DNA from 3 places in the Bacillus sp. H1a genome. Region 1 is predicted to be linked to each of the others. Evidence: riboswitches for the same ligand, from Rfam matches in the RefSeq annotation. Region 1 holds a riboswitch; each other region holds the start of a gene.
What was found. Region 1 has a riboswitch for S-adenosylmethionine ahead of metK (methionine adenosyltransferase). Riboswitches for the same ligand answer to the same signal wherever they lie in the genome.
Positions count from the first base shown of each region.

Region 2: it holds a riboswitch for S-adenosylmethionine, as region 1 does, so the genes downstream of both, U860_RS31090 (YezD family protein) here and metK (methionine adenosyltransferase) in region 1, are expected to answer to the same signal.
Region 3: it holds a riboswitch for S-adenosylmethionine, as region 1 does, so the genes downstream of both, U860_RS0116830 (LLM class flavin-dependent oxidoreductase) here and metK (methionine adenosyltransferase) in region 1, are expected to answer to the same signal.

Region 1 is NZ_AYMH01000027.1:86,954-98,954, forward strand. Features, by position in the region: gene U860_RS0113215 (ATP-binding protein) at 1-1,104, shown strand, start outside; gene U860_RS0113220 (ATP-binding protein) at 1,130-2,347, shown strand; partial or broken gene U860_RS37000 (HAD family hydrolase) at 2,468-2,637, shown strand; gene U860_RS0113225 (Nif3-like dinuclear metal center hexameric protein) at 2,659-3,579, opposite strand; gene U860_RS0113230 (iron-sulfur cluster biosynthesis family protein) at 3,705-4,028, shown strand; gene U860_RS0113235 (DMT family transporter) at 4,141-5,046, shown strand; gene U860_RS0113240 (hypothetical protein) at 5,075-5,296, opposite strand; gene U860_RS0113245 (ATP synthase subunit I) at 5,600-5,980, shown strand; gene pckA (phosphoenolpyruvate carboxykinase (ATP)) at 6,495-8,081, opposite strand; SAM riboswitch class I at 8,311-8,433, shown strand; gene metK (methionine adenosyltransferase) at 8,603-9,802, shown strand; gene U860_RS0113260 (hypothetical protein) at 9,846-10,025, opposite strand; gene U860_RS0113265 (hypothetical protein) at 10,032-10,211, opposite strand; gene U860_RS0113270 (MogA/MoaB family molybdenum cofactor biosynthesis protein) at 10,475-10,984, shown strand; gene U860_RS0113275 (molybdenum cofactor guanylyltransferase) at 10,981-11,583, shown strand; gene U860_RS0113280 (glycosyltransferase family 1 protein) at 11,869-12,001, opposite strand, start outside.
Region 2 is NZ_AYMH01000003.1:175,832-183,511, forward strand. Features, by position in the region: gene U860_RS0102585 (NAD(P)-binding protein) at 1-61, opposite strand, end outside; gene U860_RS0102590 (sirohydrochlorin chelatase) at 36-779, opposite strand; gene cobA (uroporphyrinogen-III C-methyltransferase) at 781-1,557, opposite strand; gene U860_RS0102600 (DUF3906 family protein) at 1,644-1,844, opposite strand; gene U860_RS0102605 (ferredoxin--nitrite reductase) at 1,855-3,477, opposite strand; gene cysC (adenylyl-sulfate kinase) at 3,490-4,083, opposite strand; gene sat (sulfate adenylyltransferase) at 4,096-5,232, opposite strand; gene U860_RS0102620 (phosphoadenylyl-sulfate reductase) at 5,272-5,976, opposite strand; gene U860_RS31090 (YezD family protein) at 6,063-6,206, opposite strand; SAM riboswitch class I at 6,278-6,386, opposite strand; gene lysA (diaminopimelate decarboxylase) at 6,504-7,680, opposite strand, start outside.
Region 3 is NZ_AYMH01000037.1:73,026-85,026, reverse strand. Features, by position in the region: gene U860_RS0116870 (PRD domain-containing protein) at 1-312, shown strand, start outside; gene U860_RS0116865 (beta-glucoside-specific PTS transporter subunit IIABC) at 458-2,356, shown strand; gene U860_RS0116860 (6-phospho-beta-glucosidase) at 2,449-3,888, shown strand; gene pssA (CDP-diacylglycerol--serine O-phosphatidyltransferase) at 4,065-4,598, shown strand; gene U860_RS0116850 (ATP synthase subunit I) at 4,638-5,009, shown strand; gene dhaQ (DhaKLM operon coactivator DhaQ) at 5,113-6,111, opposite strand; gene dhaS (dihydroxyacetone kinase transcriptional activator DhaS) at 6,125-6,697, opposite strand; gene dhaK (dihydroxyacetone kinase subunit DhaK) at 6,876-8,627, shown strand; SAM riboswitch class I at 8,921-9,027, shown strand; gene U860_RS0116830 (LLM class flavin-dependent oxidoreductase) at 9,110-10,168, shown strand; gene U860_RS0116825 (alpha-L-glutamate ligase) at 10,161-11,117, shown strand; partial or broken gene U860_RS36475 (dihydroxyacetone kinase) at 11,179-11,265, shown strand; gene U860_RS0116815 (hypothetical protein) at 11,463-11,621, opposite strand.

The DNA of each region.
Region 1 (12,001 bases):
TTAGAAAATTGGCATAAAGGGATATTGAAGCTTGCATACATCATGATTATATTAGGTATCGGTGTTTACTTATTTGAGAGAGGAAAAGCACATTTAGTTAAATATACATATTTATTTGCATACATGATTGCAGAGATTTTCAATATTGGATGGTATGCTTTTCATAATACAATAGCATTTGATGAAGGGAATGTAATTGAATTTATTTTCATTTTCTTCGTGCCAATATTTTTAAGTAAACGATATTTATTTATCTTAGCGCCATTTCTTATAGGAAAATATATGATATACCTATTTGTATTTGGAGAACTGAATCGGTTTATACCTCTTGTTATGAATATGTTGTTGCTTTTCGTGTCATATATTATTTTAAATCGATTTGTACAATATTTTTCAGCAGTCAAGAAAAGTATTGCCGAGGCTAGTCAGGCACAAAAATTGGCGGTTATCGGAAAAATGGCAGCGACAGTCGGACATGAAATTAAAAATCCACTTGCTTCATTAAAAGGGTTTACGCAATTACAAAAAGAGAAGCACGAAAAAGATGCGACTTATGGACAAATGATTCTTGAAATAGAAAATATGAATAATATGATTAGCGAATTAATGGAGGTTGCTACATGTAAACCTTCTGTTTATGAAAAACATATTGTAAGTGATGTTCTAGTACAAGCACTAGAAAAAATGCATGAAAAAATGGACGAGTTAAATATAAATTTCACCTTTAATGAAGAGCATAATAGAAGTGAGATTGAATGTGATAAACGAAAATTAAAAGGTGTATTTTTGTATGTTATTAAAAATGCTCTAGAGGCAATGGAACATGGTGGAACATTGCAAATACAAGTTGAAGATAAAAAAAGAGATTATGTAGTAATAAGTATAGTAGATAGTGGTTTCGGGATAAAAAAAGAGAATTTAGGAAGAGTTACAGAGGCTTTTTATACAACGAAGCAAGATAAAATTGGATTAGGCCTTACGTTAGCAGAGCGAATTATTACAGAGAACCTTGGAGAATTACATATTTCTAGTGAAGTAAAGAAAGGAACGAGAGTAGAAATACTGCTTCCGAAAAAACTTGAGCGCAATGTAACACAAGAGTAAGAGGTGTTGTAAAAGGAGCTATCATATGGACAAAGGCTATATATTTGAAAAAGAAGAAATAAAGGCGTTAAAAATATTTTTATGCTTATTCTTCGTTATATTTTTTATGTATGATTTTGCTGAAAAGGCTATGGTCCTTTTATCAGAAGGAGATCAAAGGTTAGCAGATGTTTTTGGAGAAGGATTAGGTTTATGGTTATATAGTTTGATGGTTTTATTGTTTCTTATCGGAATATATTGTATGAAGCGGAAAAATCCATATATTGTGAAGTATATTATTTTAATTGGCTATAATATATTGGATTTTATTAACAACTTCATTATCTATTACGGAAGTGATGCTGAATTTGATGGTGGGAATATAGTAGAAGGATTCTTTATTTTATTTGCACCGATCTTTGTGAATAAAAGGTATTTTTGGTTAGTTGCTGGAGTTCTTGTCGGAAAATATGCACTGATGGGATTCGTTGTTCAATCCTTTATTGTGCTTATCCCAATGGCATTATGCAGCGTGTTTGCTATTATATGTTGGATTATACTTTTAAGACTCCAGTCTTACGTTCGCACACTTGAAATGATGGATAAAGAAATGCAAAAGGTAGAAAAATTAGCGACGGTTGGAAAAATGGCAACAGTAATTGGCGATAAGATTAAAAGACCGCTAGCAAAATTGAAAAAACTTGTGAATAGGCAAGCGAAAAAACATCCAGAAGATAAGATTTATAGTGAGATTATGAAGCAGGAAGTAGATCGTATTAATACAATCGCTACAGAACTAAGTGGGTTTGAGAAATCTAAATCGATAGAATCAGAAACTCATAATATAAAAGAAATCATCTCTTATGTTATTCGAGTTATGGAAAAACCGGCTTTAGAACAAGGGGTAAACATACAGGCTATTTATAGTAAGGATATACCCTCAATCACATGCGATGAAAAACGATTGAAGCAAGTATTTTTTAATTTAGTAAAAAATGCGATTGAAGCAATGTCAGTTGGCGGAACTATTACTGTAAAAGTTACAGTAGAAGATGTAATTGTTATTCAAATTATAGATGAGGGATGCGGTATTCCAAAAGATAAAATTCCGAAGCTAAATGAAGCTTTTTACACAACGAAAGAAACTGGAACGGGCTTAGGTTTAGTAGTTACGGAAAAAATTATTAAAGATCACCACGGTAAGTTGAACTTTGAAAGTGAAGTTGGAGTTGGAACGACGGTAGAGATTATGTTGCCGATTTAATGATAGTGCAAGAGATAAATAGAAAACATCACTTTGTCAAAAGTGATGTTTTTTTATTGATTTATCCTGCGTTAAGTTCCAATTGGTTCAACTAATAATCAGTGATGAGAGTTTCAAAATGAAACAATATACATAGGCGACTTAATATATGACTTTTAATGTGCAAAACAGGCTGGGAAAAATTTTGTTTAGCGTTATGGAGAGCAAAGAGAAGGAAAGGATTTGAAGGGGCTGATCATGTTTTTAAAGTAACGTATGAAATTTTAAGTGTAGTAAAAAGAGGTAGCTAAAGTAAGATACCTCTTTAAAAATTATAACCACCATTTTTCCTGCGGTAACAAAGTAATATTCACATCAAAAATTTCTTTAAACCAACCGTGCATTAATGTCTTTTTCACTAAATATTCAGAGGCAGAGTGCGATACACCGATGAGTGACATATTCGTTTCTTTAACGTAATCCATAATAAGTGAGTACTTATACTTACCGTATTCGTTATCAATATGACAATGGATTTCTCCTGTAATGTAAGCTTCAGCACCTTTTTCTTCGGCTTCTTTCATTAAAGATACGACATCACCGCAACCAGCAATAATTGCAATTTTCGTAATGGAGTCATGTTGTTTACCTTCAAAGTCTGTATACGGAATGTTGAAGAGTTTTTTTAGATGTTTTTGGAGTTTTTCTGTTGATGTTTCATCTATTTCACAAATGAGACCGACTGCCTCTTGTTCAGGACCACCTTGAGCAAATCCGTCAATTACATTAGCTTGAAGTGCCTTTGCAATTGAAATACTAGTTCCATATGTTTGATGAAAATCCATTGGACCGTGACATGTATATATAGAAAGTTGTTTTTCTTTTATTGCGTACAAATATTTCGATGGAATTGGAACAAATCCTCGCCCGGATTTCCCGAGCGGATCACCGCATTCCATCACAAGTGGATGGTGCATGAAGAGTAAATCACCTGTCATAGATTGTGAAATGAATTTTTCAAGAACATCATCTGTAGGGAAGACAGCCAAAAATACTGTGTTTACATTTTCAGCCCCTCGTATCATAAGACCATTAAATTGTTCAACAAAATTTGCTTCAAAAAATTGTTTCCACGGAAACTGGATTTGATCATATGTAGCTGGAATGAAACGACTAAAGGAACTGTCTTTTCCGTATTTTTCAATTTGGAATAAATGATTAAGCGATCGCTCTATTTCTTTTAAGGCTGGCATTGTGATTCCTCCTTTATCATTGCCATTCTAACATTTTTCTTAATTTTCTGTATACAAGAATTAAGAAAAATAGTGGTACAATATATGAATGATATGAGAAGAGAAGAGAGGATGTAGATTCACGTATGTACGTTACTGTAACAGATGCAGCATATAAAAAGATTATGGATACGATTCCAAGTGAAGCGAAATATATAAAGTTATTTTATGATAATGAAGGTTGCGGTTGTGTCATGAGCGGGATTATTGATTTAGTAGCCGTTTCAGAGAAAGATGAGCGCGATGTAAATATTGAATCAAGTGCACTAAACTTTATTGCAGATCGCACAAAGCTTGTATTTATGGATGATAAGTTAACGGTTGATTTACATGAATCTGGAGGGCATTTTCTACTGAAGAGTCCGAGCCAGTTTTATAATCCGAATATGAAGCTACATATTCGAGTATAACAAAGACAGAGAGGCGTATATGATACGCCTCTCTGTCTTTGTTTTTTTCACATAATGAAATGTACATGTGATTGAATTTTCTGTATAATTTTCTTTGCGGAGGGGATTACGCATGAGAAAATGGGGAATTGAATTATTAATTTTAAGTGTTGTTATTATATGGGGTGTCAATTATACGATTGCGAAATACGGACTTTTAGAGTTTACAGCGATTGAGTTTACGGCACTTCGAATGATGGCAGCGGCACCGTTATTGTTATTACTTACGTTCTTTATTGAAAAGTCACTTTACATGGAACGAAAGGATATACCAAGATTAATCATCGTTAGCGTTGTAGGTATTGTACTGTATCAAACGTTATTTATGGAAACTGTCAAATATACATCTGCTACAAATGCCTCTTTACTCATTTCTATTTCACCTATTTTTACAACTTTATTTGCTATTTCGCTTAAACAAGAAAAGTTTTCTTCCCGAAAGTTAATCGGTTCTATTATTGCTTGCGGTGGTACTGTGCTTGTTCTGTTGGCCGGACATTCACTTGTTAGTTCCTCTTACGGAAACGGAATTGGACTTATTACATCAATATGCTGGGGGCTTTACCCTGTTTTAGCAGGTCCTCTTATAAAAAAATATTCTGCTCTTCGTGTTACGGCATGGTCAGCAGTTGTTGGAGCAATTCCGCTTGCTGTGTTAAGTGGACCACATGTTTTTTCAATGCCATTTCATATTGCAAATGGGATGACATGGTTTGCCTTGCTTTATTCTATTTTCTTTGTAACGGTATTCGGTTTAGTTATGTGGTATGTTGGTGTACAAAAAATTGGTGCGTCGCACACGATGGTATATATGTATATTACACCGCTTATAGCGGTTTTATTTGCAGCTGTATGGGCAAAAGAATATATTTCATTACAGCAAATTATCGGTGGAATCATCATTTTCTTCGGTCTATGGTTTGTGAAGTCAGAGAAAGTAGAAGCGCAGTCTACCGTGCAAGAATCTATATCAAAATAGGAAAACAGATCACCTATGATCTGCTTTCCTATTTTTTTATTTTAGGTAAAAATACGAGAAATAAAATGGCAGTAATAAGTGGAATTAAATTAAGAAAAGGAATGCGGAAGAGTGTAATAAGAATAATTCCTGGAAGAAGAACACCGAGGACAGCATAGAAGATACTATGATTTTTCGTGTACCAATATAATGAAAGGCCAATAAGCGCAGGGACAATGAGGTGAATGAGAGCCATTAAAAAATAAATCATTAGACGCCCCCTTTATTTATGTGCTTATTACATCATATCCGTATGTTCATAGATTGATATCATTTTTTTCATAAATGGACGAAAAATGTTTTGAAAAACGTCACATTTATCGGTGATTCTATACTAGGAATCTTGTATAATATTATTTCCTAAAAACATTTTAGCAACGTAAACATTGTGTTTATGTTGTTTTTAATTTGGATGAAATAGGTATGTAAATGAATTTTTAAGTAGTATGGACTCGAACTAAGTGAGTTATATAGCTTTGTTGGATAAATAAAAACTATTGAAGAGGAGTACAGCATGATTAGTATGTCATTAAGGTCGTTTAAAATTCAAGCGTATTATCTACTAGGTATTATGTTACTAGGTTGGGCGATAACACCATTTTCAGCTCATTTTTTAGGTGCTGGAATTGGACTTATTGTAAGCATGTATTGTGTTTGGATTTTAGGAAGACGTATTGAGAAGCTTGGAGATAGCATTGTAAAGAAAACAAAGGCGCCGACACTTGGTATGTTTAATCGTTTTGCAGCTGCAATTCTTGGTGCCATTATTATGTATGAAATTGAGCACCATATGGTTATGTGGGCATTTGCAGTTGGTATTATGGGCGGTTATTTTTTAATTGTTATTAATTTAGGCTACTATAGTATGAAAGATGAAAAAGAATTAACGAAATAGATAAAAAAGCTAAAAAAGCTAAAAAAGCTTCTTTTTAGATGGAATAGAGGATCTAGCGATGGATAGAAGCGGTCAGAGCCTTTTTTTGCCTCATGCCGCGTGAGAACAGAAAGAGTAAGTGAGCGAGAAATCTGTTTATATTTTCGAAGCCTTGATTTGTATGTGAGAAAATCCAAGTATGTAAATTGAAAACTGGGTTTGGAACCTTTTCAGGTGGAATAGAGGATCTAGCGATGGATAGAAGCGGTCAGAGCCTTTTTTTGCCCCATGCGGTGTGAAAACAGAAGGCGTAAGTGAGTGGGAACTCAGTTTATGTTTTCGAAGTCGTGATTTGTATGTGGATAAATTGAAGAATATATAGAAAGAAGCCTACGTGAAAAACGTAAGCTTCTTTTTTATGTAAGTATGTGTAACCGTTAAGCCGCATTGGGTTTTGTCGGTGAGTACGCGAAACTTTGTGATTACACAATACTTATTCATATGAGTAAAGGGTTATTCAACAGAAAAGTTAAATTTAAGCGATTGGACCGCCTAAGTTAATAATATCTTCAGAAACGCTATCGAATTTTTTGAAGTTTGCTTTAAACTCGTTCGCAAGCTCAATTGCTTTCGCTTTGTAAGCAGCTTTATCAGCCCAAGTTTGCTCAGGCATTAATACTTCGTCAGGTACACCTGGAACGTGACGAGGTACTTCTAGACCGAAGATGTCGTGTTTTGCAGTTTCTGCTTTCGCAAGTTCACCGCTTAGTGCTGCTTGAATCATTGCACGAGTGTAACCTAAGTTCATGCGTTTACCAACGCCGTATTCGCCACCAGTCCAGCCAGTGTTTACTAAGAATACTTTTGCATCATGTTTCTCGATTTTTTCACCAAGCATTTCAGCATAGCGAGATGCATCAAGCGGTAAGAACGGTGAACCGAAGCAAGTTGAGAATGTAGCTTGCGGAGATGTAACGCCGCGCTCTGTTCCTGCTAGTTTACTAGTATAACCGCTTAAGAAATGATACATAGCTTGTTCTTTTGATAACTTACTGATTGGAGGCAATACGCCAGATGCGTCAGCAGTTAAGAAAATAATTGTATTTGGATGTCCTGCAACACTTGGCAGTACGATATTGTCAATCGCATGCATAGGGTATGCAGCACGTGTATTTTCTGTTAAAGTAGTATCGTTATAGTCTGCGATACGTGTTTGGTCATTAATGACAACGTTTTCTAAAACTGAACCGAATTTGATTGCATCGAAGATTTGTGGTTCTTTCTCATGAGAAAGGTTTACACATTTTGCGTAGCAACCGCCTTCAATATTGAATACACCGTTATCAGACCAACCGTGCTCATCATCACCGATTAATTTACGGTTTGGATCAGCAGATAATGTTGTTTTACCTGTTCCAGATAAACCGAAGAATAGTGCCACGTCGCCTTCTTCGCCTACGTTTGCAGAGCAATGCATAGACAGAATGTCTTGTTCTGGAAGTAAGAAGTTCATAATAGAGAAGATTGATTTTTTCATTTCTCCAGCGTATTCTGTACCACCGATTAGTACGATACGTTTTTCGAATGAAACCATGATGAATGCTTCAGAATTTGTACCGTCAACTGCTGGATCAGCTTTAAAGTTTGGTGCAGAAACAATTGTGAACTCCGATTCGTGAGTTGTTAATTCTTCTTCAGTTGGACGGATAAATAATTGATGCACGAATAAATTATGCCATGCGTATTCGTTAACAACTTGAATTGGTAGACGATAGTTGCGATCAGCGCCTGCAAATCCTTTGAATACGAATAACTCTTCTTTTTCTTTTAAGTATTCTAAAACTTTAGTATATAATTTATTAAAATGTTCTTCAGAAATCGGTTGATTCACAGCTCCCCAAGCAATTTTGTCAGCAACCGATGCTTCTTTCACAATAAATTTATCTTTAGGAGAACGTCCTGTATATTTTCCTGTTGAAGCAGAAACGGCACCAGTAGAAGTTAATTTCCCTTCATTTCGCATTAATACTTTTTCCACTAATTGCGGAACACTTAGTTGAATCTGTGCATTGCTTCCGTTCAATAATTCATGTAAACCAATTTGGACATTCACAGTACTCATAATTTATATACCATCCTTTTCATTTAATGAAATATTTCTCGTAATCCCCATCAAGAGTATAACACAATCATATAAATAATGTATACTATTTATTTGTTTTTGTTTGTGTGAATGCATTATTTCCTTATTAATATTTCTTTCTATGCTTATTGAGAAAAACTTTCAGGAAAATGTGAATAATAATTGACAAATGAATATCATTTCTTTAGTATAGGTTGGGACGGATACTCTCTTATCCCGAGCTGGCGGAGGGACAGGCCCGATGAAGCCCAGCAACCTCACTTGTGATGGTAAATAACAAGTGAATAGGTGCTAAAACCTGTGCGAGGCTAATGGTCTCGAACGATAAGAGCAAAGGGCAAAAAGCAGTATGCAAGTAGCAAATTAAACCTTTCCTCTATGTTAAGTAGGAAAGGTTTTTCTGTATGCTTGTGTGGGAGAATAAATGTATGTCGCAGTTTGTGGCAAATTAAGGATGAGTTCCGTACAATATATACAATTACTGTAGGGAGGTTTACCACATGACAAAAAAACGTCATCTGTTCACATCTGAGTCTGTAACTGAAGGACATCCAGATAAAATTTGTGACCAAATTTCTGATTCAATTTTAGATGCGATCTTATCAAAAGACGCAAATGCACGTGTGGCTTGTGAAACAACTGTAACAACTGGTTTAGTATTGGTAGCGGGGGAAATTACGACTTCTACTTACGTAGATATTCCGAAAATCGTTCGTGAAACAATTCAAGGCATTGGTTACACACGTGCAAAATACGGATTCGATGCAGAAACTTGTGCTGTTTTAACATCTATCGATGAGCAATCTGCTGACATCGCTATGGGTGTTGACCAAGCGCTAGAAGCACGCGAAGGTCAAATGACTGACGCTGAGATTGAGGCAATTGGTGCAGGAGACCAAGGTTTAATGTTTGGTTTCGCATGTAATGAAACACAAGAATTAATGCCACTTCCAATCTCGCTTGCTCACAAATTAGCTCGTCGTTTAACTGAAGTACGTAAAGATGACACATTATCATACTTACGTCCAGATGGAAAAACGCAAGTTACAGTTGAGTATGATGAAAATGGTAAACCTGTACGTGTAGATACAATTGTAATTTCTACACAGCATCATCCAGATGTTACATGGGAAGAAATCGATCGCGATTTAAAAGAGCACGTAATTAAAGCTGTAGTTCCAGCAGAATTAATGGATGGAGAAACGAAATTCTTCATTAACCCAACTGGTCGCTTCGTAATCGGTGGACCACAAGGTGATGCTGGTTTAACAGGACGTAAAATCATCGTTGATACTTACGGTGGATACGCTCGCCACGGTGGCGGTGCATTCTCTGGTAAAGATGCAACGAAAGTTGACCGTTCAGCAGCATATGCAGCTCGTTATGTTGCGAAAAATATCGTAGCAGCTGGTCTTGCTGATAAAGCGGAAGTACAACTTGCATACGCAATTGGCGTAGCGCAACCAGTATCAATTTCAGTTGATACATTCGGCACTGGTAAAGTATCTGAAGATGTATTAGTAGAACTAGTTCGTAACAACTTCGATCTTCGCCCAGCTGGTATTATTAAAATGCTAGACTTACGTCGCCCGATTTACAAACAAACAGCAGCTTACGGACACTTCGGACGTACTGATGTAGATTTATCATGGGAACGTACAGACAAAGCAGCTGCTTTAAAAGAGCAAGCTAGTCTATAATATATGAAAAAAAGCTTTGCGCGGTGTGAGCGCAAAGCTTTTTTTATTTGGTTTCATTTACCACTTGAATGCATGAACTACAATACACTTCACCGTCTAGTTCAATATACTTTTTCATATTTGTCATTCCATTTGCCGGAAATGGTATATGAACCCATGCTTTTTCATACGTTTGTATTTCTTTTTTGCATGATTGACAAACGGTTGGCTTTTTATGAAACATGCGAGATCACCCTTTCATTTGACGTGCTTTGCCCGCGCAAAATGCACTACATAGTAAAAAGAGTGTTGCGAAAATAGTGCTCATTAATGTAGCGTATGGGATTGCACCTTTCAAGGAAAATCCGACAGTGATGGAAGCGATAAATAAGAGAATAAATGTTGTTGTTAATTTTTTATAAAGTTCCATAATGTGTGAACCTCCAAATTATTTTTTAATGTAAGTTTTAAAATGAAATTTACTATGTAAAAAAGATAAGGAGCATTAAATAGTAGTTAATGATGCGAGAGCTAGGAGTATAAGACATGGGATAGACAGTATAATCTCTCATTTCCTTTTTATGGTTGTATATACTTATATTGTATCATGACGTATCAGTGGCTTCATACATAATTGTGTAAAGGTATGTATGATAAAATGAAGAAAAGTCTTTAAGGAAGGAAGGATACAAAATGAGCGCAATTGAACATAAAAAACAAGCACCAAAAGAGGTACGCTGCAAAATTGTTACGATTTCTGATACGCGTACGGAAGAGACTGATAAGAGCGGACAATTATTACATGCATTATTAATAGAAGCGGGACATAAAGTGACTGCTTATGAAATTGTGAAAGATGATAAAGAAAGTATTCAGCAGGCTGTGTTAGCTGGTTATCATCAAGAAGATGTTGATGTTGTGCTAACGAATGGCGGTACTGGTATTACGAAGCGTGATGTAACGATTGAGGCAGTGTCAGCGTTATTGGATAAAGAGATTGTTGGATTTGGTGAGCTGTTCCGCATGATTAGTTACTTAGAAGATATCGGAAGTAGTGCGATGTTAAGTAGAGCAATTGGCGGTACAATCGGGCGTAAAGTAGTCTTTTCGATGCCAGGGTCTAGCGGAGCTGTCCGTCTTGCGATGAATAAATTGATTTTGCCTGAATTAGGTCATATTACATTTGAGCTGCGCCGCCAATGAAAAGGTGTACTGGAATTGTATTAGCAGGAGGCATGTCGAGTAGATTCGGAGAACCGAAAGCGTTAGCGATTTGGAAAGGGACTACTTTTGTTGAGCATATTGTGAAAGTAATGGAAAGTACTTTGCAAGAAATTGTAGTCATTAGTCATGTTGATATAAAAGAGCGATTGGAGCAATTAATACAAGTTCCTGTTATAGAAGACATTCCGCACTATAAAGGGAACGGGCCGCTTGCTGGAATTGTATCAGGAATGGAATACATAGATTCAGACTGGTATATCATAATGCCTTGTGACGCGCCGAATGTTTCAAAAGAATGGTTTGCAATTTTAATAGAGCAAACGAGCGATGAGTATGATGCGATCGTTCCTATAATTGAAGGTAGAAAACAGCCGCTATTGGCAGCGTATCATAAACGAGTTAAAGGGAAAATTGATAAACTGCTTCAGGAAGAAAAAAGAAGTATGGGACAGCTTTTATCACAATGTAATGTGAAATATGTTACCGGAGAAGATGTGCAAGCGAATTCGTATTGGTTTATAAATGTGAATACGAAAGAAGAATATGTACAGGCTCAAAAAGACCTTTCAAATGAATGAAAGGTTTTTTGATATACAGAAATTGGGGAACAATTGCTGTATAAAGGTATGTGAGTAAGTTGATTTTAAGGGGGATTTCTTAAAATCATTATACAGTAAAAATACTATATAACCATATATTAATTTTTATGGGTTTTTATTACAAGTCTGTTTAGTTATGTATGATTCTGTTATAATGGCTATAGATACAAGATTATGTTTCACCTTATGTATCATTTATTAAACTAAAATTTACGATTGTGTAGTAAACTCCCTACGGTTCATTGTAGGGAGTTTATTTTATAATTAAGCTAGTAGCTCTGCCTTGTTTCGGTGAAGGACTTCCTCATATTGGTTAAGTAAATTAAGAAAGATTTCATCCCAACTTTGTGATTTCGCATAAGACGAGGCGGCTAAACCCATTTGTTTCAATTTTTCT
Region 2 (7,680 bases), on a different contig from region 1:
CTTTTCCCCCACCAATGACAACAACACGTTTCTTATCAACTCGCACTGTAAGTGGATACATATTGACCTCCCTTCAATATTTCCTCTGTTTTCTGAATTAACATATCTCGAAACGCTACATTCTTCCCTAAATATGGACTTGTTTTTATCTCTTCCGACTCATATTGACGCACTTCTTTCTCAATATGTTTCATGAGCAAGCCTGTAAATAATAAGTAAGGTAACACAACAATGTTCCGTTCTTTTTGTTCTACAATTTCTTTCAACTTCTCATCAAACTTTGGCTCCGCGGCTGCTAAATAACAAACTTCCACCTTTATAATGTTCTTTTCTTTTTGAAATAAAGAAGAAATCCACTTTATATCTTGTAAAGTTTGAGGATCACTACTTCCTCGTGCAACGAGCAAAAGTGTTACTTCTTCTTTAATACCCATTCCGTTATATACCGCCTTTACAAGCACTTCTGATACACCAAATGGATTACCATGAACTATTTTAATATTCGGATATTGATCGTTTAACCTTTGTAATTCAAGCGGAATATCTTCCTTCACATGTCCTGCCGCTAATAAAAAAACAGGGATCGCGACAATCTCTGTAGCACCACGCTTCACACATGTACGAAATCCTTCATCAATAGATGGACTTGCTAGCTCTAAAAAACAAACTTCTTGAATATTTGCCTCTACACGGCTCATACATGATGTAATAAATTGAATTGCTTCTTCTTTTGCCGCTTTCAAACGGCTTCCGTGACATATATATAAGACAGCTTTCATATCACAACACTCCGCTTACTTGATATGCATTTTCCGTTTGCTTCTCAAACCAATGTATCTTTTCTCTAAAACGGACAACTTCTCCAATAACAATCATACTTGGATTTTGAATTTGTTCTTTTTTAGCAACTTCTACTATCGTTCCTAACGTCCCTGTAACCGTACGTTGCATAGATGTCGTCCCCCACTCAATAATAGCAGCAGGTGTATTCTTTTCTTTTCCGTACTTTATAAGTTGTTCACATATGTAGGGTAAATTACTAACCCCCATATAGACAGCTAATGTATCTACACCTTTCGCTAAGTTCTCCCATTTCACTTCTTCCTCAGCACCTTCTTTTCTATGCCCCGTCACAACGGCAAAACTTGCACTTGCATCGCGATGCGTCACTGGAATGCCAGCATAAGCAGGAGCAGCTATGCCCGCTGAGATGCCAGGAATAATTTCAAATGAGATACCTTGCTTTGCCAATGCTTCAGCTTCTTCTCCACCTCTTCCAAATACAAATGGATCCCCGCCCTTTAGTCTCGTTACAACTTTTCCTTTTTTCGCATATTTAACAAGAAATGTGTTAATCGTCTCTTGCTTCATCGTGTGATAATTTGGGAGTTTCCCGCAATAAATTAAATCCGCTTCAGGCTTTGCATAAGAAAGCAATTCTTTATTTACAAGACGGTCGTACAATATAACATCAGCCTTCTCGATGCATCTCAACCCTTTAACAGTAATTAAATCCGGATCACCAGGACCCGCCCCGACGATATAAACCTTCCCCATCATCTCTCCTCATTTCTATTATTAAAATGAAACTTCCATCCTTATACACGAATGGAAGTTACTACTATTTTGTATTACAATGTTCCCTACTCATAAATAACAAACGCCGCTCCTTTTCGAATCTTCTTTTTTTCATATAAGGAGATTTCTTTCACTTCTGGTAGCGGTAAAAAATACTTTTCCAGCTCTATTTCCGCAAGCTTAAACGCTTGCTCTTCACTTTGAGCAACAACGACTATAGGAACAACACTATTCACTAATACAGCTTCAAATCGATATAAATCCATATTGTCCCTCCTAAGACGCTATTACTTCTTCTAATACGCGATTTAGTACAATTTGTAATTCTTCCACTCCAACACGTCCTACGAAATCATAAAACGTTTCGGCTAGTAATTTATTCTTTTGGAAATAACGTAAAAAGGACACGAGAACATCCGGTAAATCTTCACCATCTATTTTCCCTTTTAATTTTTCGTTATACGCTCCGCCATCCAATAGCGTTCCGCCCACATATATTTCAAATGCCTCAACGATTCCCTTTTCCTTTGTTTTCAGTTTTACTCCTTGCAAACCAATATCAGCAATTTGACGTTGACCACAGGAGTTCGGGCATCCTACCATATGAATTCGAACCGGAACATCAAGTGCAATTTGTGTATCTAAGTATTCTGCGATTTTGCGTAATCTTTCTTTCGTTTCTACTAATGCAAGATTACAATACTCAATACCAGTACATGAAACCGCATGACCGATAAACGATTTCGGGTTTGCAGAAATTGCTTCAAACAACGGTTCACTTAATAATCCTTCAACATTTTCTGGCGGAACATTCGGAATAATGAGGTTTTGTGAGTTACAAGTACGAATTTGTCCATTTCCATATTGCTTTGCAATTCTTGCAATCTCAAACATCTCTTCTGCATGTAAACGCCCTACCGGCACATTAAAACCGACATATTTTAATCCTTCTTGTTTTTGATCTTGTACGCCATAAAAATACCCGGCATTCCATCCTTTGAGCGCACTTTCTCCTTTACTTTGCAAGGGTCCTGTGTATTCTACTAGTTTCTCTTTAAATTTCTCAGCTCCCCAGTCAGCAACAAGAAATTTCAAACGTGCTAAATGGCGTTTTTCGCGATATCCAAAATCACGGAATATAGTAGCAATTGCAATCGCTACGGCCTTTACTTCTTCTGGTAAAACGAATACATCTAATTCTTCCGCTAAGTAAGGGCGCGCAGATAATCCTCCGCCTACTTTTATATGAAAACCAACTTTTTTCTCACCATCTATTTCTTTCGTAGCAGGTGTAAATGCCACACAGTTAATTTCAGCATTTGCCGAATTATAAATGTTAGAACTAATAGACATTTTAAATTTACGTGGAAGATTAGAAAACTCTTCATTATGTTGGAAATAATCGTATATTTCTTTCACAATCAACGTTGTATCAAATAGTTCATTCGCATCAATTCCAGCAAGTGGATTCCCTGTAATATTACGCGTAATATCACCACACGCACCCGCTGAAGATAAACCAACTCTCGCTAACCTTTTAAAAATATCCGGAATTTGCCCAATTTCTAGCCAATGAAACTGAATCGCCTGTCTCGTCGTAATATCTAACACATCACGCCCATAGTCTTCAGCGATTGAAGCAAGTGCTTCTGCCTGTGCATTTGTAATAATCCCAGAAGGAATATTAACACGCATCATAAAATAGCCAGCTTCTTTCGGTCGTTGCAAATACAATCCGGCCCATTTAAAGGAGTCCCACTCTTCTTTCGGAATAGATTCAAATCCATTTTCCGCATAGTAAGGAATATCATTAAAGATTTCCAAACCATCTTTTTTCAATTTGTTTTTCTCAGTCTGATTTAATTTTTCATTATTAGCCCATACTTTTTCATAACTCATTTTTAAATCCCCCTATATAAAGCTACGCTCTTGTAAGTACTTCACGATTTGTTCTGCACATTCTTCAATAGAATACTTGTGCGTTTCTACAATTAATTCTGCTTGTTCCGGTTCCTCATACGGTGAATCAATACCAGTAAACTGTTTAATATCACCTTTTCTCGCCTTTTTATACAGACCTTTCGGATCACGTTTCTCACACTCTTCAATTGGACACTGCACAAAGACTTCAATAAACTCATCTGCCGCTAATAGATCTCTAACTTGTTTTCGATCTACTCGAAATGGTGAAATGAACGCTGTAATGACAACAGTACCTTGATCTACAAATAGCTTCGCCACTTCGCCAATACGTCTTATATTTTCCATACGATCACTTTCAGAAAAACCTAAGTCTTTATTTAAACCGTGGCGAATATTATCCCCATCTAACACATAATTTCCAATATTCTTTCCAAATAGTTTACGAGCAACCGCATTGGCTACTGTAGATTTACCCGAAGCTGATAAACCAGTAAACCAAACTACAAAACTGTGATGCCCATTCTTCACTCTTCTCTCATCTTTTGAAACCGAAGCTGTATGCCAAGTAATATTCGTATCCATCTCGTTCTCTCCCTATTCTGTTACTACTTCTTTTTTCAAACCTTTCATTAGCACTTCCACTACTTCTTTACGACTAAATGTACTTGGCGGAATCTCACCATTTCTTAACATTTCTCTTACTTTCGTACCTGATAAAATGACGTGGTCTTCTTTTCCGTGCGGACATGTTTTCGTTGAAGCCATCGCTTCACATTTGATGCAATAAAAACTATGTTCAAAAAATAACGGCGTAATCCCTAACTCTTCTACTGTAAAATTCTTAAAGATGTCCTGCGCTTCATACGTTCCGTAATAATCTCCTACTCCTGCATGATCACGCCCGACAATAAAGTGAGTACAGCCAAAATTCTTTCTTACTAATGCATGAAATATCGCTTCACGTGGACCTGCATATCGCATCGCTGCAGGAAATACCCCTAAGAAAACACGATCTTTTGGATAATAATTCTGTAGTAATAATTCATAACTTTCCATCCTCACATCAGCAGGAATATCATCTGATTTCGTTTCACCAACGAGCGGGTTTAAAAAGAGACCATCGACAATTTCAAGTGCAGATTTTTGAATATATTCATGCGCACGATGTACAGGATTGCGTGTTTGGAACCCAACTACCGTTTTCCATCCACGCTTTTTAAATTCCGCTCTTGTTTCGATTGGATCTAAATGATAAGAAGCAAACTGATCATTTTCAGAGCGTTGTATTAAAATAATAGCGCCTCCAACGTAAACGTTCGGCCGATCATACAATTTTTTCACCCCTGGATGAGCCTCATCCGTCGTTTTATATACGAGTAACGCCTCTTTTTCTTTATCAGGTACAAAAATATCTTCTATTTGAATAACACCATATACAGTTCCACCTTTAACAAGCTTTACTTCTTCTCCAACTTTCAATCTTTCTGCTTCTTCTTCCGTTACTGGTAATGCAATCGGTATACTCCAAACACTACCGTTTACTAAACGAAGCGTTTCTACAACTGAGTCATAATCTCTCTTCCCTAAAAATCCTGTAAGAGGGCTATATCCTCCTGTCGCCAAAAGTTCTAAATCACTAAGTGCAATTTTGTCTAGCTCGATTTCTTTTACAATGTTCGATATGTCATATGTTTCATCAATACGGTTTACTAATTCATTTGTTGTACTCATCTTTTTATATCCCTTCTTAGCTTTATTTCAAAATCTATCTCATTGAAAGTGAAGTCCGCATTCTGTCTTCATTTTCCCAGCCCATCTTCCATCTCTTGAGTCGCCACCATCTCCTACAGGCAATGTACATTTCTCACACCCAATACTCGGATAGCCAACATCATGTAGCGGATTATATGGCAAACTATGTTTGTATACATATCGCCAAACTTCTTTCCAAGTCCAATGAATGAGCGGACAAACTTTAATAGATTGAAAACGACGATCTTGATTTATAAACTGTGTGTGCTTACGCGTTTCTGATTGTTCCCTTCTCAAGCCTGATATCCACGCTTTTTCGACTGCTAATGATTTTTCTAACGGTAAAATTTTTCTAATATTACAACAAAGATTCGGATTACTTTCCCATAATTTCTCTCCATGAAGCTTCGCCTGTTCTTCAAGTGTAAACTCAGGCTGTTTTTCTATAATATTTAATGAAGGAAATCTCTCACGTACCTTTTTAATTAATTCGTACGTTTCTTGAAAATGAACATTTGTATCTAAAAATACAACTTTAGCAGATGGATTTACTTGGTTTATAAGGTGCAATAAAACCATTCCCTCCACTCCAAAGCTACATGCATATACAATTTCATCTTTATACTCTCTATAAGCCCAGCTTAATACCGATAACGCACCCTTCGTTTCATCTTCTTCAGAAAATGAAACACTATTTTCTTCCCACGTTTCGTACGTCAACATGTTTTTTCCCCCTGTAACAGCAAAAAGACGGTTTTAACCTAATAAAATAGATTAAAACCGCCTCTAGTTTTTCTAGTCAGCGCTTTTTACTTTAAACGGACTTTTTCACTTTTTTCCAATTGAATCACTTTTCCATCTTGCACAACAATTGTAATTGAACCATATTTCATATCAACAAGCATCGTTTGAATTTTTTCGGATACTTCATCAAAATGTTCCCGTACTCCCACGCAAACAGCCCCCTTTTTATTCATAAAAAAAATCTTTCCCATTTCGAAAAGACTGTTCGGTAATATATTTTACCTTATCTTTCAAAATGGATTCCATTTTGCTGGATTTAGCACCTTGCTTTCTATAAGCAGGTTGCCGAGCTTCATAGGGCCAGTTCCCTCCACTTCTCTTGATAAGCTTTGTATTTGTATTTTATCACAATTCTGATTTTTTTCAATCCTAGTTTTCCGATATATTTTAATTATTTTATTTTTTTAAAAAGGAATTGCCCACCCTGAGCAATTCCTTTTTCACATTTAAACAAGCTCTTTAATACGTATGCGATCGTTCCCAATAATATTTTCATATGTTTCACGTTCTACAACAATTTGTGACGTCCCGCCTTTTGCAAAGACTACAGCTGGTCTACGAATACGATTATAATTATTAGCCATCGAGTAGCCATACGCACCCGTACAAGAAATCGCTAGTAAATCAGAAGAGGCAACTTTCGGGAGATCAATATCCCAAATAAGCATATCTCCACTTTCACAGCATTTCCCAGCAATCGAAACGAGTTCCTCATTTTCATCATTCCCTCGATTCGCCAACATCGCCTCATAACGAGCTCCATATAGAGCCGGTCTTAAATTATCCGTCATCCCACCATCGACTGAAACATATTTCCGAATACCAGGAATCTCTTTCACTGCTCCGACTGTATAAATTGTTGTTCCGGCATCACCTACGATACTACGGCCTGGTTCAATCCATATTTCCGGAAGCGGATATTCACATAATGTAAACTGCTCTCTCACCGTACTTGTTACAGCGTGCACATACGTTTCAAGTGTTAACGGTGTATCAGACTCCGTATAACGTATACCGAAACCTCCGCCCACATTCAATACTTTCACTACATAGTTTGTTCGCTCTCTCACTTCTTCTAAAAATTGACGTAGTACTTCAATTGCTCGAACAAAACCAGCCGTTTCAAATATTTGTGATCCAATGTGCGAATGAATTCCTAATACATTATAATTTGATTTTTGCAAGGCAAGCTCAATTGCCTGCATCGCTTGACCATTTGAAACACCAAATCCAAATTTCGAATCATCTTGCCCTGTTGTTATATATTCGTGTGTATGTGCCTCTACTCCAGGCGTTACACGGATTAATATGTTCACAAATTTCCCATGTTGAATCGCTAAGTCATGTAAAATTTCTAATTCTAAGAAATTATCTACTACAAAACAACCGATATTTGCCTGAAGAGCCATAATAATTTCTTCTTCTGTTTTATTATTTCCATGAAAATGAATACGAGATGCCGGAAAACCTGCTTGGAGCGCAGTATATAATTCCCCTCCAGAAACAACATCTAAAGACATATTCTCTTCACGAGCCACTCGGCACATCTCCATGCACAAGAACGCCTTGCTTGCATATGCTACTTGATAAGAGAAACCACTTCCTTTAAAAGCACGATGAAAC
Region 3 (12,001 bases), on a different contig from region 1:
GTCCAAGATATTTTAAATGTTGTAAAGTACCACTATAAGATGAACGTAGATGAAAATTCATTTAATTATAGTCGGTTTGTAACGCATTTACGATATTTCGCCCAGCGTTTAATGCAGAAGGAATTAAATTCGGCCGATGATGATTTTTTATATGAGCAAGTAAAAAGTAAGTATTATGAAGCATATTGTTGTACAGAAAAAATTGAGGCATACTTACAAAAAGCACATAATAATCATCTTTCAAAAGATGAAAAAGTGTATTTAACGTTGCACATTCATCGTGTAACGAAACGCAATGAATTATGTAATTGAATAAACGGGATTGTTACTGTTTGGCAGGCAAAACCTAAATTGACTTCTAATGGAGTGATTCGTATGTATCACGCGTTAGGGTTAGTTTAGGTTTTTTCTTTTATAAAAATGATAAATGGGATGATTGTAAGGAGGGAGAACTACTATGAAGTATGAACAATTGGCAAAAGACATACTGAAAAATGTTGGCGGAAGAGAAAATATAAATAGTGTTGTACATTGTATAACGCGTTTACGGTTTCAATTAAAAGATGAGGGGAAAGCAAATACAGAGATACTGAAAAATATGGAAGACATTGTGACTGTTATGAAAAGCGGTGGACAATATCAAGTTGTTATTGGTAACCATGTGTCTGATGTGTATAAAGCGGTCGTTTCGGCTGGAGGGTTTCAAGAAACAGAGGAAGAAGCTACTAGTGAGAAGAAGAAGAAGAGTAGTCTTATAGATATTCTTTCTAGTATCTTTACTCCTATTTTAGGAGTATTAGCGGCAACAGGGATGATTAAAGGATTTAATGCCTTATTTATAGCGTTAGGTTGGTTAAGTACTCAATCAGGAACGTATCAAATATTAAATGCAGTTGGCGATTCGTTATTTTATTTCTTCCCAATCTTCTTAGGATATACAGCAAGTAAGAAATTTGGAGGATCACCATTCATTGGTATGGCAATTGGGGGAGCTTTAGTTTATCCGGCTTTATCAGGTTTAAAAGCAAGTGAGCCATTATTTACGTTATTTGCAGGAACGATGTTTGAATCACCGATTCATATTACGTTTTTAGGAATACCAGTTATATTAATGAGTTATGCATCATCTGTTATTCCAATTATTCTCGCTGCTTATTTTGGAGCGAAAGTAGAAAGGTCTTTAAAGAAAGTTATTCCGGATGTTGTGAAAACATTTTTAGTACCATTCTTTACATTATTAATCGTTGTACCAGTTACATTTCTCGTTATTGGCCCAATTGCGACGTGGGCAGGACAGTTTTTAGGTCAGGCCACACTTTGGATTTATAATTTAAGCCCGTTAGTAGCAGGAGTACTACTGGGCGCTTTCTGGCAAGTACTTGTTATTTTCGGTCTTCATTGGGGAATTGTTCCGATTGGCTTTAATAATTTAGCAGTGCACGGTATCGATCCGATACTAGCGCTTATATTCGCTGCTTCATTTGCTCAAATTGGTGCTGTTCTTGGAGTTTGGATGAAAACGAAAGAACAAAAATTAAAAACACTTAGTATTCCAGCTTTTATTTCGGGTATTTTCGGAGTTACAGAACCGGCGATTTATGGTATTACACTTCCTCTTAAAAAGCCGTTTATTATGAGCTGTATTGCTGGAGGAATTGGCGGTGGAATACTTGGTGTATTCGGTACACAAGGATTTATGACAGGTGGACTTGGTATATTTGCGCTTCCAACATTCATTAGCCCGAAAGATGGGATTACAGCTGGATTTTGGGGAGCAATTGTTGCGATGGTTGTCTCTTTAATATTAGGTTTTATTCTTACTTACTTATTCGGTTTTACTAAAAAGCAAACATCTACAGAAACAGCTGAAACAATTGATAAAATAGCTGCATCAAACCATGATGAAGTAATCTTTAGTCCTTTTCATGGTATTGTTCAGCCGCTCCAAGATATTGATGATGCTGCATTTGCATCAGGTGCGTTAGGTGAAGGAGTTGCGATTGAGCCTTCAGAAGGAAAGTTGTTTTCACCAGTTTCAGGTACGATATCTGCGCTCTTCCCAACGAATCATGCAGTAGGAATTACGGCGGATTCAGGTGCTGAAATTTTAATCCATATTGGGATGGATACTGTGAAACTAGATGGCGAATTTTTCTCTTCTCATATTGAACAAGGAGCGAGAGTAGAAAAAGGACAATTACTTATTGAATTTAATATAGCAGAAATTCAAAAGGCGGGTTATATTGTGACAACACCAGTTGTTGTTACAAATTATGATAAATATAGCATTAAGAAAACTGAAGTAGAAAAGATTCAAGCAGGAGATTCCTTACTAGAGTTAGGAGTTAAAGAGTAGTTACATTTCATACAGGTTCAAACGAAGAAAGGTATTCTTTGAAAATGGCAATGCCTTTCCTCGTTAATTCTTATATAAAGGAGTTTTTATATATGTCTAAAGTTATTTTTCCTAAAGGATTTTTATGGGGTGGAGCGATTGCAGCCAATCAAGCGGAAGGAGCATATTTAGAGGATGGAAAAGGATTAACGACAGTTGACTTATTGCCAACTGGTGAAAAACGTTGGAACGTTATGAAAGGGGATATTCATTCTTTTACGCCAGTAGAAGGGGAGTTTTATCCGTCACATGAAGCAATTGATTTTTATCATCGATATAAAGAAGATATTGCTCTTTTTGCGGAAATGGGCTTTAAAGCTTTACGCGTATCTATCGCTTGGACACGCATTTTCCCAAATGGTGATGATGAACAGCCGAATGAGGCAGGATTACAGTTTTATGATAACTTATTTGATGAACTTTTAAAGCATGGGATTGAACCGGTCGTTACGATGGCTCACTTTGATGTTCCTGTTCATTTAGTAGAAAAGTATGGAAGCTGGAAAAATAGAAAGCTTATAAACTTCTTTGAGACGTATGCAAAAACTATTTTTAATAGATACAAAGATAAAGTGAAATATTGGATGACATTTAATGAAATTAATATGCTTTTACATTTACCTTTCATGGGAGCAGGGCTAGCCTTTAAAGAAGGCGAGAATAAAAAACAAATTCAGTATCAAGCGGCGCATCATCAACTTGTCGCAAGTGCGTTAGCTGTGAAAGCGTGTCATGAAATTATTCCGGATGCAAAGATCGGTTGTATGCTTGCTGCTGGTGCAACGTATCCATATACATGTAATCCAGATGATGTTCTTCGTGCGATGGAACAAGACCGTGAATCATTCTTCTTTATTGATGTACAAGCAAGAGGAGAGTACCCTGGATATGCGAAACGATTCTTTAAAGATAACAATTTGACGATTGAAATGGAAAAAGAAGATGAGTCAATCTTGAGAGATAATACAGTTGATTACATCGGATTTAGCTACTATTCAAGCAGAGCAACAAGCACGGATCCAGAAGTGTTAAAAAGTATAACGAGCGGAAATGTATTTGGTTCTGTTGAAAATCCGTATCTTGAAAAATCAGAGTGGGGATGGACGATTGATCCGAAAGGGTTCCGTATTACAGCGAACCAACTTTACGATCGTTACCAAAAACCTTTATTTGTCGTGGAAAATGGTCTTGGCGCAATCGATCAATTAAATGCTGAAGACGAGGTAAATGACGACTACCGTATTGATTATCTGCAAAAGCATATGATTGAAATGTCAGAAGCAATCCAAGATGGAGTAGATATTATCGGGTACACAAGCTGGGGACCAATCGACCTTGTAAGTGCTTCTACTGGAGAAATGAAAAAACGTTACGGATATATATACGTTGATAAAGATAATGAAGGAAAAGGTTCATTAAAAAGATCGAAAAAGAAAAGCTTTAATTGGTATAAAGAAGTAATTGAGACGAATGGTGAAAGTCTGAAATCTTAAGTATAAAAAGAAGGCATCAATTAAGATGTCTTCTTTTTTGTATAATTTGAATGCAATAAGAAAGTAAGGAGATATATTTCCCTTTACATGAACATAAAGGTGTAATATAGTTTAGTTAAGTTAACTAAATTGTATATTGAAACTTAATAACAGCATGATTGGAGGAAGAGCGTGTTATGAGTTACATACCAAATATGATCACGATAGCAAATTTTGTATGTGGGCTTTTGGCTATTCACGCGGTTCTTGTTCACGATATTTATTTGGGAGTAGTTTTTATTATTACAGGTATGTTATTTGATCTTTTTGATGGCATGATTGCTCGGAAACTTGATTGTGTTTCGGGAATAGGTGGACAATTAGACTCCTTTGCGGATTTAGTTACCTTTGGAGTAGCTCCGTCTATTCTTGCATATAGTGTCGCTTTAAAAGATTTACAGTCTATCGGGATGCTATGTGCGCTAGCTTACAGTATTTGCGGAATGCTTCGGCTTGCTAGATTTAACACGCAACAAAGCAAACTCCCGACGTTTATCGGAATGCCAATTCCATTTGCAGCAATGTGTCTCATCATTTTGTGCTTTTTAAATAATCCCGTTCTCCTGGCGCTTGGCACATGTGTACTTTCTTATTTAATGGTGAGCAAAATAAAATTTCCTCATTTTAAAAAGGATATATCAGAAAACTTGAAGTCTGAAAGATGGAATTGATGATACGTAAATACAATGAGAAAGGTAAAGGAGCATAACATGATTCGTATGGCACTAAGATCATTTAACATACAAATGTATTGTTTGCTGGGCGTAATGTTATTGGGGTGGCTTATGACACCTTTTCCAGCCCATTTTGTAGGGATAAGCATCGGCCTTTTGGTTAGTATGTACTGTGTTTGGATTTTAGGAAGGCGTATTGAAAAGTTTGGAGATAGCATTGTAAAAAAAGAAAAAGCACCGATGCTTGGAATGGTTAATCGATTTGCAGCCGCAATACTTGGTGCGATTATTATGTATGAAATTGAACACCACAATTTCATGTGGACATTTGCTGCTGGAATTATGGGTGGTTATTTTTTAATTGTGATTAATTTAGGATATTACAGCATGAAAGATGCGAAGAAATAGAATAGTATAAAATTTTGGGGGTCCACTTAAAGTAGCCACAATCTTTTCATAAACAGATTGTGGCTGTTTTTATTAATATTTCTGGTGGAAAGTACTGAAGTGGTTACCAACCACCCACACTAACATCTGCCTTCAACCATTTCTCCCAATCCAAATCCTCTATCTTAAGAAAACTCAACGAAACACCTTTCATATCTAAAGAAGTTAGCAGAGTACCGACTTTTACGAACTTTATGTGTAAGCCTTCCAGCTCGCATAAACGGCGAATGTCGTTTGCGAAAATGTATTGTTCCATTAATGGTGTCGCACCTAATCCGTTAATGAGGATCGCAAAGTTGTCACCTTTTCTCCAGCGGTAAATGCTTTTTAGTTTGTTCATAAGTTCAATTGCTAATATTTCAGAAGAAGATAGTGCTTCTTTACGGTATCCTTTTTCGCCGTGGATGCCGACTCCGTAAAAGACTTCATCGTCGTTTAATGTGAATGAAGCTTTTCCTTGTACTGGATCGTGTGCAGGTGAAAGGGCGACTCCTAATGTGTGTAAGTTTTCGATTACAGAACGACCAAGTGCTGTTAGTTCTTCTAAAGAATGGCCTTCAAGAGCGGCTGCACCTAGTATTTTTTGAACAAAAACAGTGCCAGCTACGCCGCGTCTTCTTTTATTAAAGGAAGCATCATCTTCAATTGAAACGTCGTCATTTACGATGATGTGGTCAATTTGTCTTCCTTCTTCTTTTGCGATTTGTTCTGCTGCTAGAAAGTTTTCTACGTCGTCTTTAAAGTTTTTAATGATGAATAAAATACTTTTGTCTTTTGGCATGAGGCGAGTTGCCGCTACAATTTGTTCCACTGTAGGCGGAGTGAAGATACTTCCGTTTACTGCCGCTGTAAGCATTCCTTTTCCTACATAACCAATATCGGCTGGTTCATGTCCGCTACCACCGCCGCTTATAATGGCAACGTTTTGTTTCATGTCTGCGATATCTTTTACATAAATGATGTTATGTGTTTCGTCGTAATTTACTTTGTCGTTATGTTCAAAATAAAAGCCATGCAGCATGTCTTGAACAATATTTTCTACATCATTCATAATTTTTTTCATTGTTCTTGCCACCTTATGATTTGTCTGCTGATTGCTCGAGTAAAAGTAGTAATTGATTATTTATCATATTTTTCATGAGAGAAGACATAATGGATGGATCGACTTCACATTTACTTTCAATCCAATCTTTTATCGTCCCAACGAAGCCGTGACTATAAAAAGAGGCAATCGTATTTTTCGTTTCATTAGAAAGAGTTAGTCTGCAACTCATTGATAGTTCATCAATAATCTTCATATATAAGTTTTTCGTATGCTCAAATAAATAGTGATTAAATGAGTTTTGCTCAATGACTTTAAATGCATTTCGGTAAAATTTTTGATTTTCATAAAAGTAATCAAATAATAAATCGAAAATATTTTCCCATTTCTCATAGTCGAGAAAGTCTATAATGTTTTCTTTCGTTTCTTCTCTATAAATCCAGCTTAATAGTTCAAATTTATCTTTAAAATGATAATAAAAAGTTTGCCTACGCATTTGACAGTGTAACATAATATCGCTCACTGATATTTTATGAAATGACTCTGTTTCCATTAAATATTTTAATGAGTTCGCGATTATCTTTTTAGAAATTATAGAAGAGGTCATCTGAATCATCCCTAGAATGTTATTAATATAAAAATCCTATCCATAAATGAGAGCGGTGTCTTTAGACAGATTGTCCATTTTGTCCGTTTACTATAAAACGCTTTCATTTTAACATGAGTAGTAAGAAGAAGATTTCAAATATATCACAATATATTAAAGGAATTGAGGGAGAATCACAATGAAAAAGATTATGAATAAACCTGAAACATTAGTAATGGAAATGTGCAACGGAATGGTTATGGCTCATCCAGAGCTTGAGTTTTTGAAAAAGTATAAAGTCATTAAGAAGAAAGAAATGAATGAAAATAAAGTAACGTTAATTAGCGGCGGCGGTAGTGGTCATGAGCCAGCGCATGCAGGGCTAGTCGGAAAAGGAATGCTAGATGCAGCAGTGTGCGGAGATGTGTTTGCTTCTCCTTCGCAAATTCAGGTATATCAAGCGATTAAAGAGACGGCTAGTAAAAAAGGTACGTTATTAATTATTAAAAATTACAGCGGCGATATTATGAATTTCAAAAACGGAGCGCATTTAGCGACTGAAGATGGAATTGAAGTAGACTACGTAAAAGTGGATGATGATATTGCAGTAGAAGATAGTCTGTACACAGTAGGGCGCCGCGGTGTTGCGGGAGTTATTTTAGTGCATAAAATTGCCGGCGCAGCAGCGGAAGCAGGTATGGATTTAGGAGCGGTGAAAGCTGTCGCAGAAAAAGCAGCGGCTAATGTGCGTACAATCGGTTTAGCGTTAACTTCTTGTACAGTTCCAGCAAGTGGATCACCTACTTTTACACTTGGTGAAGATGAAATGGAATATGGCGTTGGTATTCACGGCGAACCAGGAATTAAGCGTGAAAAAATGATGTCAGCAGATGAATTAGCTAACCGTATGACAAACGATTTAATAAAAGACTTAGGAGTAAAAGATGGCGAGGAAATCGCGCTTCTTGTAAATGGTTTTGGCGGCACACCACTTCAAGAACTTTATCTATTTAACAATGCAGTTACGCGAGAATTAGCTGCTAGAAACATTAAAATTAATAGAGTGTTCGTCGGTAATTATATGACAAGTATTGATATGGCTGGTATGTCTTTAACGGTAATGAAGTTAGATGATGAGCTGAAAACGTTATTATCAAAAGAGTGTAATACACCAGCATTTAAAGTCGATGGACCAGTTGAGAGTGTAGAGTACGTGAATGTGCTTGAAGAGACAGAAGAGAAGGAAGTTTCCTTTGAATTAGAAACAGCAGAAGAACACGCTGTTATTAAAGATAATGTCATTACATTAAACAACATGATTTATCTCGTTGATAAAATGAGCGACGTTATTATTAAAAATGAAGTACCGTTTTGTGAGTTAGATACACATGCAGGTGACGGCGACTTCGGAATGAGTGTGGCAAAAGGATTTAAGCAATTAAAACGTGAGTGGCATTCTATTGTAGAACAAGAGAATGTAACGATCGGATCATTCCTTGACGGTTGTTCAATGATTATTATGGAACATTGCGGTGGCGCTTCTGGTCCAATTTGGGGCGGAGCATTCCGCGCAGCTAGTAAAGCAGCAGGTGAAAAACGTGAGCTAACAGTTGGAGAATTCGCTGAAATGTTGCAAGCGGCACTTCAAGGTATACAATCTATCGGTGAAAGATCGTTCGGTAGAGGAGCGGTAGTTGGTGATAAGACGCTTGTTGATGCACTTGCTCCTTGTGTAGATTCTTGGATCGACAGTGCTTCAAACGGTACAGACGTGAAAACTGCCTTTGAAAAAGGAGCAGAAGCAGCGGTTAAAGGAGCAGAGTATACGAAAGAAATCGTCGCTCGCATGGGCCGCGCCGGTACAGTTGGTGAAAGAAGTTTAGGATATCCAGATGCAGGTGCACATGCGCTTGGGGTTATCTTTACGGAGATTGTGGGTAGTTTGAAATAGAAATTAGAAGATCCCTTCTACCTTAAGGTGGAGGGGATTTTTTAATATAGTTGATTGATATTTGGATAGAAAGCTGATATGTAAGCATTTAAAGTTGGAAAATTAGTCACATTCTTTGTATTTTTATAGTTTGCTTTAATCATCTAAGTTATTAGATGTTTAAGCTGACTTTGGAAAGAAAGTAGTTAAACTTAATTAAGGAAGATATATCATTATAATACTCATCGGAAAAATAGGTATTAAGTGTTGATTTTTATTATTCTGACGATTATAATAAATAAAAAAACAAATAATTCTTATGTTGAGAAGTGGAGGGACGGGCCCTATGAAACTTCGGCAACCTCGTATTAGACGAAAGGTGCCAAATCCTGCAGGTGAAAAAACACCTGAAAGATAAGAGCGGTTCACTTAGTAAAGAAAGCTACTCTTATTTCAATAAGAGTAGCTTTTTTTATGACTAAAAGATGAAGGAGGAATATGTAGTGGAGTATGGTTTTTGGTTACCGATTTTTGGGGGATGGCTTCGAAATATAGATGATGAATCTATGCCGCCTACGTTTGAGTACGCAAAACAAACAGCGCAAGCGGCAGAGCGATTAGGTTTTTCAACAACGCTTATTGCAGAATTAAACTTAAATGATATAAAAGGTGTTTCAGCACCAAGTTTAGAAGCATGGACAACCGCGGCGGGACTTGCTGCAGTAACGGATCGATTAGAGATAATGACAGCTGTAAGACCTGGCTTCCACAATCCAGCAGTTACAGCGAAAATGGCAGCGAATATCGATCAATTAAGTAATGGCCGTTTTACATTGAATGTAGTTTCAGCATGGTGGGAAGAAGAAGCGAGGCAGTATGGTGGGGTATTTACCGCACATGATGAAAGGTATGATCGAACAGAAGAATTTGTAACAATTTTGAGAGAGCTTTGGAAGGAAGAGGTATTTTCTTATGAGGGGAACTTTTATGAGGTTCATAATACACATTTAAATCCAAAACCTGTGCAGAAACAAGGAATTAAGATCTATGCAGGTGGTGAGAGCGAGCGAGGGAAAGAGGTAATTGTAAAACACGCGGATGCATATGTAATGCATGGGGGAACAGTGGAAGAGGTGTGTGTGAAAATAGAAGATATGAAGAATCGTAGAAAGAAAGTAACAGGGGAGCCATTGCAGTCATTCGGGCTCGCGGCGTACGTCATTTGTCGTGATACCGAAGAAGAGGCCTTGGAAGAATGGAGACGAATAACGGATGTGAAAGATGATGCTTTAGGTTATGCGGGTTATCAAGATTTTATTAGTAAATCACATTTGGAACAGCAAGTGAAGCTGAATGATTACTCCGTATCTAATCGTGGGTTACGCCCTAATCTAATTGGAACACCAGAACAAATTGCAGAAAGGATACTTGCTTTTGAAAAAGTGGGTGTTACATTATTACTTTTGCAATTTTCGCCACAGCTTGAAGAAATGAAACGATTTTCTGAAAAGGTGATGCCATTAGTTGAATTGAAAAGAAAGGAATTGATTACAAATGAGTAAAATTTACATATTACATGAGAATAAGGAATGGACGGATCATTTGGTGAAAAGGTTGGAAGAACAAGAGTTACCTTATGAGGAATGGTTTTTGGATGAAGGAATTATTTCGTTAGAACAAGAACCTCCCCAAGGTGTTTTTTATAGCCGCATGAGTGCTTCTTCACATACAAGAGGGCATCGATATGCACCCGAGTTGACTGAGGGGGTTCTTGCTTGGTTAGAGGGACACGGGCGAACAGTATTTAATGGGTCTCGTGCATTACGCCTTGAAGTAAGTAAATTGAATCAATATACAGCATTAAGAAATTTTGGGATACAAGTGCCGAAAACAATTGGTGCTGTTGGTCGTGATAATATAATAAAAGCAGCAAGGGAGTTAGGGGAAGTACCATTCATCACAAAGCATAACCGGGCAGGTAAAGGCCTTGGTGTTCAACTTTTTCATTCCATTGAGGCTTTAGAACAATATTTGGATGGTCCGACGTTTGAAGAGCCTATTGATGGAATTATTTTAATCCAACAGTATATTGAAGCACCTGAGCCATATATTACACGGTGTGAGTTTGTAGGCGGCCAGTTTGTATATGCAGTTAAAGTAGATACATCAGAAGGGTTTGAGCTTTGTCCAGCAGATGCGTGCTCTATTCATGATGCTTTTTGCCCAGTAGGAGAAGAGAGTAAGAAAGAGGCTCCAACAAAATTTGAAATTATATCGGACTTCCATGAGCCAATTATTGAACAATACAAGGGATTTTTGAAAGAAAATGAAATTACTGTTGCTGGTATCGAATTTATTCGCAGTTCAGATGGTACAATTTATACGTATGATATTAATACAAACACAAACTATAATTCTGATGCAGAGTCTGTGGCTAATCAATTTGGTATGCTCGAGCTTGCTAAATTCCTTGGAATAGAATTAGAAAAACAAGTAGAGTCAGTTAAATAATGTTGATTAAAAAATAAGGTTCTGGTGCAAAGATAGGAAAAAAGAAGATATAGCACATTTTATCGGTGCAAGAAATTTAGGATATCCTTATGCAAGTGCGCATGCACTTGGAGTTATCTTTACGGAGATTGCCGGTAGTTTGAAATAGAAATTAGAAAATCCCCTCTACCTTAAGGTGGAGGGGGTTTTTAAATTTAGTTGAATGATATTTTAATGTGGCTTAGAAGCAAACCAATTACTTTAGTTGCAAATGATTTCGGTACAGAATTTAAGTGTAAATGGGCTGAAGTTAATAAGTAGTCTGCTATATGTTGTCTATTAATTACGAATAAAAAATTCTTTGTATTACCAGGAGTCACCGTGGCTGGATTGCATGTACATAATTGTACTAGATTTAGTCGAATCAACTTGTTCCTTAGAATCTGATTGTGAAGGGAATGCTAACCCTATAGATAAAGCAGCTGAAAGTGATAAACCTAAAATCATTCCAAAAAGTTTTTTCATTATTTTAACGCTCCTTTTTCGAAAGTTTTTTCTTTAGCTTGATGACTAATATAAAAGTATTTACTAGCTTTTACAGTATCGCTTTCTACTATATTTATTTGTATATTGGTATGTATATACTAGCAAGAAATTAAGTGTGATAGAGTTATATATATAAAGAAAAAAACTTTTTCAATAATTTTCTGATAATTCAAGAGGTAATTAGAATATAAATAGAAAAGGAATTCAATAGGATTCCTTAGGTGGTGATTATTTATTTCCAAAAAATAAGTGAATCGAGCAAATATGACTATTGCACTTAAAATAAATAAATAAATAACAGCCTTTTTGTAAAGTGAATCTACATAAAATGATTCAGAATCTTATAAGAATCCATATGG